Regions from separate parts of the Lactimicrobium sp. genome, predicted to be linked through region 1. Evidence: a T-box and tRNA genes for the amino acid it is inferred to sense, from the RefSeq annotation. Region 1 holds a T-box; the other regions hold tRNA genes.
The links. The T-box of region 1 lies ahead of thrS (threonine--tRNA ligase). A T-box ahead of a tRNA ligase gene usually reads a tRNA of that ligase, here a tRNA-Thr.
Positions count from the first base shown of each region.

Region 2: it has a tRNA-Thr gene. The T-box ahead of thrS (threonine--tRNA ligase) is inferred to sense a tRNA for this amino acid. The anticodon was not compared.
Region 3: it has a tRNA-Thr gene. The T-box ahead of thrS (threonine--tRNA ligase) is inferred to sense a tRNA for this amino acid. The anticodon was not compared.

Region 1 covers NZ_JAZHUW010000038.1:8,136-11,416, reverse strand. Annotated here, with positions in the region: gene SOI44_RS08825 (PolC-type DNA polymerase III) at 1-1,147, shown strand, start outside; T-box leader at 1,184-1,388, shown strand; gene thrS (threonine--tRNA ligase) at 1,422-3,176, shown strand.
Region 2 covers NZ_JAZHUW010000015.1:13,223-16,503, forward strand. Annotated here, with positions in the region: gene iadA (beta-aspartyl-peptidase) at 1-159, shown strand, start outside; gene SOI44_RS05295 (Crp/Fnr family transcriptional regulator) at 150-845, opposite strand; tRNA gene SOI44_RS05300 (tRNA-Thr) at 1,124-1,196, opposite strand; gene SOI44_RS05305 (histidine phosphatase family protein) at 1,262-1,984, shown strand; gene SOI44_RS05310 (MFS transporter) at 2,067-3,266, shown strand.
Region 3 covers NZ_JAZHUW010000040.1:8,073-11,353, forward strand. Annotated here, with positions in the region: gene SOI44_RS09000 (Maf family protein) at 1-248, shown strand, start outside; gene SOI44_RS09005 (hypothetical protein) at 271-759, shown strand; gene SOI44_RS09010 (class I SAM-dependent DNA methyltransferase) at 833-1,525, shown strand; tRNA gene SOI44_RS09015 (tRNA-Thr) at 1,627-1,697, shown strand; gene SOI44_RS09020 (flavodoxin family protein) at 1,800-2,195, opposite strand; gene SOI44_RS09025 (MarR family winged helix-turn-helix transcriptional regulator) at 2,229-2,702, opposite strand; gene SOI44_RS09030 (glutathione peroxidase) at 2,754-3,281, opposite strand, start outside.

The DNA.
Region 1 (3,281 bases):
CCCGGCCAATGATCCGAATTCTTCTTGGATGACAACCCACTACGACTTCCATGATATTCATGATAACGTCCTGAAATTTGATATTCTTGGCCACGTCGATCCAACCGCAATGAGGTTATTGCAGACGATTGCAGACAGAAAGCCATTGACTCTGCCGATGAATGATCCGGAGACTTTGTCACTGTTCTCTTCGGACAAGGCACTCAAGGCTGATCCGCGCATCTATACGCGTGAGACAGGCGCACTTGGATTACCGGAATTTGGTACCCGGACAACCAGAAAAGTCCTGGAAGAAACACGGCCCAAGAAGTTCTCTGACCTTGTCATTATCTCAGGTCTGTCTCATGGTACGGATGTCTGGGCGGGCAATGCGCAGGATCTGGTCCGGGCAGGCCATCCGCTGTCAGAGGTCATCGGATGCCGTGATGATATCATGACGTATCTGTTGGAGAAAAATCTCAAGCCGATTGATGCCTTCAAGACGATGGAGGATGTTCGTAAGGGAAGAGGCCTGCGCCCGGATCAGGAAGAGAACATGAAGGCACACAATGTGCCGCAGTGGTACATTGATTCCTGTAAGAAGATCAAGTACATGTTCCCGAAGGCACATGCGGTTGCCTATGTGATGATGGCACTTCGTATTGCCTGGTATAAGGTCCATGAGCCATGGTCTTTCTATATTCAGTATCTTTCACTGCGCTGCGATGCCTATGAGATCGAGACGATGACCAAAGGCTTTGAGGCCATTCAGGCCAGAATGAAGGACATCATGGACCGCTCCAATGACAAGTTTGCCAATCCACCGGTGTCCAACAAAGAGAAAGCACTGTATTCCACGCTGGAAGTATGCGAGGAGATGTATGCCCGCGGATACCGGATTGCCAATGTCGATATCAACAAGTCACAGGCAACCCACTTCAGTGTACAGCCGGAAGACAAGCACACAATCATTCCGCCATTTACGGTGGTTGACGGCCTTGGTGCCAACGTTGCCAAGAGCATCGTTGAGGCAAGAGAGGAGAATCCTTTCCTGTCCAAGGAGGATATTCTCAAGCGCACCCAGCTTTCCGCAGCTATGTTAAAGAAGCTGGAACAGTTAGGTGCCATTGGAGATCTTTCTGAGTCCAATCAGATGTCGTTGTTCTAAGCTTGACAAACAAAACGGAGCGGCCGATAATATTCGCGAAATGTGATGACCAGGACATGGTCGCATCAATCTTCTGGCAAAGAGAGCTGCCGCAGGGTGCAAGGCAGTGCAGAGCTGATGTGATTACTACCTGCAAACAGCCCCTGAAAGGGATGGCCGTCGGCGGCGTTAACGCAAGTCAAGAGTCCGTGTAAATACACGGGAAGTTAGGTGGTACCGCGCAGATCACAGCGTCCTTTCATTGGGATGCTGTTTTTTTATGCAGGAGGAGAATATGATCAATTTCAAGGAAAATGAAGAATTGAAGACACTGAACCATTCCTGTGCCCATGTGATGGCACAGGCAGTGAAGCATCTGTATCCGCAGGCCAAGTTCTGGGTAGGACCGGTTGTGGAAGAGGGCTTCTACTATGATATGGATCTGGGCAATGATGTCATCCGTGATGAGGATCTGCCTAAGATAGAAAAGGAAATGAAGAAGTGCTGCAAGGCTGACAAGCTCATTGTGCGCCATGAAATCACAAGAGAAGAGGCTCTGGAACAGTTCAAGGATGATCCGTACAAGATCGATCTGATCATGAGAATGCCGGAGGGCACAAATATTTCCATGTACACCCAGGGTGATTACACGGATCTGTGCCGTGGTCCGCATGTCAAGAGCACCAAGCAGTGCCGCTATTTCAAGCTGATCAAGCACAGCGGTGCTTATTGGAAGGGTGACAAGAACAACAAGGTTCTGCAGCGTATCTATGGTGTCTGCTTCCCGACCCAGGAAGAGCTGGATGAGTATCTGGCCCAGCTGGAAGATGCCAAGCAGCGCGATCACAGAAAGCTTGGCAAGGAACTGCAGATGTTCATGTTCTCCGAGACGGTTGGTGCCGGTATGCCGATGTGGCTGCCAAATGGCTTCACAGTCAGAAGAACGCTGTCTGACTATATCATGGACAAGGAGCTTGCCCAGGGATATATCCATGTCAAGACACCGTCTGTGGCCAGCACAAAGCTGTATAAGATTTCCGGCCATCTGGCTCACTACAAGGACGATATGTTCCCGATCATGTCCAGAGATGGTGATGAGTATGTGCTGCGCCCGATGAACTGCCCGGAGCACATGATCATCTATAAGAGCACGCTGCATTCCTATCGTGATCTGCCGGTAAGAATTGCCGAGATTGCGGATGACTTCCGCTATGAGGCATCCGGTGCTCTGACCGGTATTGAAAGAGCAAGATCCTTCACCCAGAATGACTCTCACATCTTCTGCCGTCCGGACCAGATCGCCGATGAAATCAAGAACATCACCCATCTGATTCTGGATGTCTATAAGGACTTCGGCTTTGATGAATATTCCTTCCGCCTGTCCCTGCGTGATGTCAACAACAAGGATAAGTACTTCGGCAATGATGAGCTCTGGGAGAAGAGCGAGGCACAGTTAAGAGAAGTGCTGAAGGAAATGGGCGTCAAGTACTATGAGGCTGTTGGTGAGGCTGCCTTCTATGGACCGAAGATTGATGTACAGGTTCACAGTGCCATCGGCCATGAAGTAACACTGTCTACCATTCAGCTGGACTACCAGCTGCCGGAGCGCTTTGAGCTCGAGTATGTTGACAAGGATGGTTCCAGAAAGAGACCGGTTGTCATCCACCGTGCCATTCTTGGCTCCCTGGATCGTTTCATTGCCTTCCTGCTGGAAGAGACAAAGGGCAACCTGCCGCTGTGGCTGGCACCAAGACAGGTCGTTGTGATCCCGGTATCTCCGGAAGCTCATGGCGACTACGCTGCTGAGATTGTCAAGACACTGCGCAGCCATGGCATCCATGCTGAGCTGGATGACCGCAATGAAAAGCTTGGCTACAGAATCCGTGAAGCACAGACAAGCCGTATTCCGGTAGAAGTCGTTGTCGGTGATGGCGAGATCAAAGATCATGGTGTCACCGTCAGACGGTATGGCTCCAAGGAAGAAGTCAAGAAGTCTCTGGATCAGTTCATTGCTGATCTGGATGAAGAGATCAAGACAAAGAAGCACTGATCATACAAAACATGCATTCAGACGAGTGCATGTTTTTCTTATGCCATAATAAAAACTTCAGGCGATCAATGACATCTGATTTCCTGAAGTTTTTCTGTTTGTATG
Region 2 (3,281 bases), on a different contig from region 1:
CTGTATCCTCACAAAGGGCACATTGGCAAAGACAGTGATGCCGACCTGGTGCTGTTAAAAAATGATCTCTCCCTGGATGGCGTGATTGCCAGAGGAAAGATCATGATGCAGGATGGTATTGTCACCGCGAAAAGCTATTATCAGGATCTTCAGGCATGAGATAGCGCAGAAAGCTTCCTGCGGTCTATGACAAGCAGCTTGCCATGGCCCAGTCTTCTTACGGCACCTTCTTTTTCAAACTTTGTGATTACCCGGGAGACGGTCTCAGGCCGTAAACTGATGGATGCTGCAATGTCATCCAGCTTAAGCTCAATCTCCTTGCCAATGCAGCGGGCATCACGAAACAGCAGAAACTGACCGACCCGGTCATCCACTGCATGCAGAGACAGCAGGTAAGCTTTCTCATTGGCATCCTGCAGTTCCGTAGAAAGCATTTCAATCAGATATAAAGCCGTAGAGGGGTGCTCAGAAAGCACGGCAATAAAATCAGAACGTTTGATCAGACATAGAGAAACATCCGTCAGAGCCACAACATCATAGTGGTAGACATGATCCTCCAGAAACATGCCATGCCAGATTGCCTGGCCGTCATGCAGGACATCCAGAATATGTTCCTCACCATTGGTATCAATTCTTCTGGTTTTCACCTTGCCTCTGCGGATGATGACAACCGCATCGATTTCGCTGTTCTCTTCGGCCAGAATGGAACCGCGCGGCCGTTTGATGTGCATCGCATGTGCCACCAGCGAAGCCTGATCTTCTTCCGGCAGCTTCTGAAACAGACGAATGGCATGTGTACAGTATTCATTTTTTGCCCGATAAGGGCACTCTTTATCGTGATCCATGTCCTTAGTATATGAGAAACATGAAAAAGGGGCAACGTTGTCCGCATGCTGAAAAAGCAAAGAAATGACAGCAGACAGATGATGAAAATGAACCGCGGATAAGCCGCTTATTGATATTGTGATGATACTGTAAATCGTAATATAAATATGCCTTGCAGAGGATTTGCTGGATTATTTCTGCAAAAATAAAAAACATTTGATGTACCTGGAAGCTGATTTTGTGAATGTACATTATATCGAACAAAAGAAAAACCCTTTATTCAAGGGCTTTTCTGAGGTGCCGACTATCGGAATCGAACCAACGACCTACTCATTACGAATGAGTTGCTCTACCAACTGAGCTAAGTCGGCAAATGACAGCTTTGATATTATAATCGAGATGTATTTTGTTTTCAATGAGATTGGGAGGAATTGGAATGAGAATACTGGTGGTGCGGCATTGTGAGCCAGACTATGCACATGACAGCCTGACAGAGAAGGGATGGCGTGAGGCGGAGTATCTTGCGGAGCGGCTGGCAAAGGAAAAGATCGACTATTTTTATGTTTCACCGATGGGCAGGGCACAGGCTACGGCTTCCTGTACACTGAAGAAAATGAATCGTCAGGCAGTGACACTGGACTGGCTGAAGGAGTTTCATATTCCGGTTGTTCATACCGATGAAACTGAACCAACAAGGCCATGGGACTGGCGTCCTGCTGTCTGGACTCAGGATGAGCGCTTCTTTGACAAGGATCACTGGACAGAAAATCCTGCTTTTGAGGCAGTGGATCTGAAAGCAAAGTATGACCATGTTGTTTCCAGCTTTGATGAATTGCTGGCTAAGCACGGCTATCAGCGCAATGGATATTTGTATGATGCCGTTGCCAGCAATCACGATACCATTGCCCTGTTCTGTCATTTTGGTCTTGAATGTGTGCTGCTGTCCCATCTGCTGAATGTATCCCCGATGATCATCTGGCATGGATTCTGCGCAGCACCATCCAGTGTGACAACCATCTATACCGAGGAAAGAGTAAAAGGAACTGCGTCTTTCCGGATCAGCAGCTTTGGTGATGTTTCCCACCTGTATGCAAAGGGTGAAAAGCCATCTTTCATGGCCCGCTATTGTGAGTGCTATGAAGATCCCGAAATCCATTGAGTAAGTTTTCTTTACTCTGTTGTATGCCCACAGGCAGTGTGGTACGCTATGGCCGCATTGCTGCAGAAGGGAAGATTTGGATATGAACCAGAAAAAACTGAAAACACGACTGACACTGGACTATGCTGGTATTCAGGGCTTTTACTCTACAATGTATGCCGGTGTAGGTGCTTTCCTTTCGGTATTCCTGCTGGCCAATGGTTTTTCCAACACGGAAGTCGGTCTGGTAATGTCCGGTGCAAATCTGTTAACTGTTCTTTTATCACCAGGGCTGGCTGACTTCGCAGACCGCACGAAAAAGGTTACACTGACCCAGCTGATTTCACTGCTTGCCTTTCTGACCGGCCTGATGTGCATCTTTCTGATGATTCTGCATGGTCACAGTGCTGCCCTGTTTATCTGCTATGTGCTGGCTCTTGTGTTTGATCTGCTTCTGCAGCCGCTTGTAAATACACTTGTTTTTCGGATTCAGGGATATGGCATTCAGCTTAATTTTGGCTTGTGCAGAGCCGCCGGATCTCTGCTGTATGCCATCATGACTGCTGTTCTGGGCGTCGTGATAGAAAAAGCAGGCATCAATTCCATTCCCGGTGCTACGATATTCTCGTTGATTCTATTGCTGATAAGCATCTTCCTTTTGAAAAAACATCTTGGGCCACAGACATCTTCATCTCATGTGGAACCCAAAGAGGAAGAGCGCATTACGCTCAAAGACTTCATCAGAAATAACAAGGCATTCCTGGTGCTGAATATCGGCATCATGGTCATGTACTACTACAATTACATCATAGGTTCATTCATGCTGCAGGTGATCAAGCCTTTGGGCGGTACGGTCACAGATATGGGTAATCTGTTTGCCCTTGGAGCTGCCATGGAAATCCCTGCTATGGTCAGCTTTGACTGGCTGCGCAGAAGGCTTTCTGCAGCCCATGCCCTGCAGGTATCCATGATTGGCTTTTCACTCAAGGCACTGCTTGTTCTGCTGGCTGGCAATGTGACTCTTGTTTATGTGTCACAGCTGCTTTCTTTCATGGCATACGGCCTGTTCTATCCTGCCATTGTGCAGTATACAGGCGAAAGAATGAAGGCGGGAGAAGCCGTCAAGGGACAGTCTATGTTTACCATCATGATGATGGCGTCCGGCATTATTGCCAATGTGTCCGGCGGCATGATCCTGGATGCATTTGGGCCGCATCTGCTGGTGCTGCTCAGCTTTGTCTTCTGTGTGATTGGCAGTGTCATTGTGATTTTCATGAGCAATAAAGTACCGGTAAAGGCATGAGAGTGTTTTTGCGGA
Region 3 (3,281 bases), on a different contig from region 1:
TCTGCATCATTTCCAAAGAGGCGTGTTATCGCACTTCTACAAGTACAGCTGTGCACTTTCTGGAGATGAGCGATGAAGAGATCAACAGATATATTGCCACGGGAGAATGCAGTGACAAGGCAGGTGCCTATGCCATTCAGGGCTATGGCGGCAGGTATATCAAAGGTATTGAGGGTGATTATTATGCCGTGATGGGACTGCCATTACATCTGGTTTATGAGGAGCTGAAAAGAAGACAAATGCTGTAAAAATACAGCGGGGGAAGAACATATGGTACGATGGGCAAAGATCTGTGGGAATCAGTATTTTGGCTTCTGGATTGCTGGAATCTTATTTTTTGTGCTGCAGGAGTTTCCCTATCTGCTCATGCCTTTGTTTCATCTGGAAACAAATCCCATCATGAATATGACAGAGACTTCTGCCACACTGGATCTGTTGGAAAAGATATCTGGTACTGCCTGTATTGTGCTGATGCTCTTTATTGTTCACAAAGATGCAAGTGTATTCTCTGCTTCAAACAGCAAAGACAGACTTTTCTTCATTCTTGCCATAGTAATTCTTCTGGCAAACTATGCTGGCTGGGCACTCTATTTTACTGGTCATCAAAGTATATCCATCATGATGATCTTTCTGGTGGCCCTGCCGCCGCTGTATTACACAGTCATCGGAATGTGGCGGCATAATACACCATTAACGATTGTTTCCCTGGTGTTTTTCATCATTCACTTTGTGCATGTATATGGCAATCTGAATGGATAGCCTGATTGCCTGCATCTGATCACATATCAACAGGTCTGCTGGAATACAGCACGTATGAAAGAGAGGCTGCTTCATGTCAAAGGCGGAAACAGAAGAAAGCAGAAAAAGATGGGAAGAGAATGCGGCATTCTGGGATGCGGCTATGGGCGATGCATCCAATGAATTTCATAGAAGAGCAGTGAGTCCGAAGGTAACCGAGCTGCTGCAGCCAGAAAAGGGTGACTATATTCTTGATATTGCCTGCGGCAATGGGAACTATTCTGTATATCTTGCTGCAAAGGGGATCCGTGTAACTGCATTTGATTACAGTGAGAAGATGATTGCTTTGGCAAAGAAACGCCAGGCAGCATATCCAGACAGGATTGAATTCTGTGTGGCAGATGCCACCAGCAGGCAGAGCATGATGGCATTGCGAAGGGAACATCCCTATACAAAAGCAGTATCCAACATGGCCATCATGGATATTGCGGATATCAGGCCGCTGTTTGAAGCAGTACATGATCTTCTGGTGGAGCATGGCATTTTTGTCTTCTCCACGCAGCATCCCTGCTTTGTGACCAGAACTGACAAATATATGACAGCACACAGCTATGAAGGTGAGGCTATCCTTGGCCAGCCGCAGAAGCAGCTGTATTTCCATCGCTCTCTGCAGGATCTTTTCAATGTCTGTTTCGATACAGGATTTGTGATTGATGGCTTTGCGGAAACATGCTGGAAAAATCAGGAAATACCGGAAGTGATCATTGTCAGAGCCAGAAAGAAATAGATAGAAAGGTGGTACCTGCTGTATTTGCCCTGACTTTCTTGGGGGGATTGGAGTTTGTATGTTGATTTTACATGCAGGTTTGGGTAGAATAGCAGAGCAATGCCGCTTTAGTATAGTGGTAATACGCATCCATGGTAAGGATGAACGGGCAGTTCAATTCTGCCAAGCGGCATACAAAGAAGATGATCCTTGTGATTGTCTTCTTTTTTTGTAAAAAACATCCGATTCATGCGAATCGGATGCCTTTGAAAAATCATTTTTATTTGTGCACTTCTTATTTTGCCATCTTCAGGGCAAAGTCTGCAGCTTCTTTCAGCTGCTCAGCATTTGCTTTGTTTTTGACATAGAAGGTTTCCTCTGCTGTTGGAATACCCTTGTCACTCAGCTCTTTGCGGATCAAGTCTATGCTGTGTCTGGAAATCCAGGAAGTTGAGAAGATGACGGCTTTGCCAACTTTGGACGGGTCCAGATTTCTCAGATAATTTTTCAGATGTTTGTCCAGGCCATAAGCATATAGTGCTCCGCCAACAAACAATACATCTGTTTTTTCCTTCAGCTGAGCTTCACCGGTGTCCACAGAGACTGCTTTGACATGCAGGGCATTGGCAATTGCCTCTGCAACTAACTTTGTGTTACCGGATCTGGAATAATATCTGACTGCTGTATTCATATGCCTGCCTTCGTTTTCTATTACTTTTGATTGTTAATCGACTGATACTTCTGTATCAAGAATCTTGTAGAGAATGCGGTAAAGCTCTTTCGCTTCATCGATACTGATCGGAATGCACTTGCCGATCTGCAATGGCACATTGACAAGTTTCTGTTTCATGTCTCTGCCTGCTTTGGTCAGATGAACGGTAACCTTGCGCTCATCCTCTTTATCACGCTTTCGAATGATGTAACCCTGCTTTTCCATTTTCTTTAACAGCGGGGTCAATGTGCCATTGTCCAGATGAAGCCGCTCACCAATCTCGCCAACCGTTACTCCATCTTTCTCCCACAATACCATGAATGTGATGTACTGGGTATAAGTCAGATTCAATGGCTTGAGATAGGGTGTATAAGCACTTACTACCTTTCTGGCAGCAGCGTACAGGGGAAAACACAGCTGCCTGTCTAAACGCAGCAATTCATCTGGATTCATCACTTTCAGTTTTTCTTTTTCCATCTCGTCCATCACATTCCCTCTGCCGGAATCATTTCCGGCATGTATCTATCATCGAATTGCTTACAGCAGTTCTTCCACTGCCTGTTTGACATCCTTCATCTTTTCGGTTGGCTCAAAGCGGCGCACCACATTGCCATTGCGGTCAACCAGGAACTTTGTGAAGTTCCATTTGATCTCACTGTTATGCTGATAATCCGGATCAATCTTCTTCAGCATGGCACTCATCATCAGTGCCTTTGGACCTTTGCCAAAGCCATGGAATGTCTGCTGGCTCTTGAGGTACTTATAGAGGTCCAGGGCATTGTCGCCATTGACATCACTCTTTTTCATCTGGTCAAACTTTGTATTGTATTTCAGTGTGCAGAACTCATGGACTTCTTCATCCGTACCCGGTGTCTGGCCGGCAAACTGGTTGCAGGGAATATCCAGGATCTCAAGTCCTTTATCATGATCTGCTTCATAGATTTCTTCCAGATCTTTATATTGAGGGGTAAAGCCGCAGCCGGTAGCAGTATTGACAACCAGAACGACCTTTCCTTCAAACTTCTTCATCGAAACTTCATTGCCATTGCGGTCGATAACAGAATA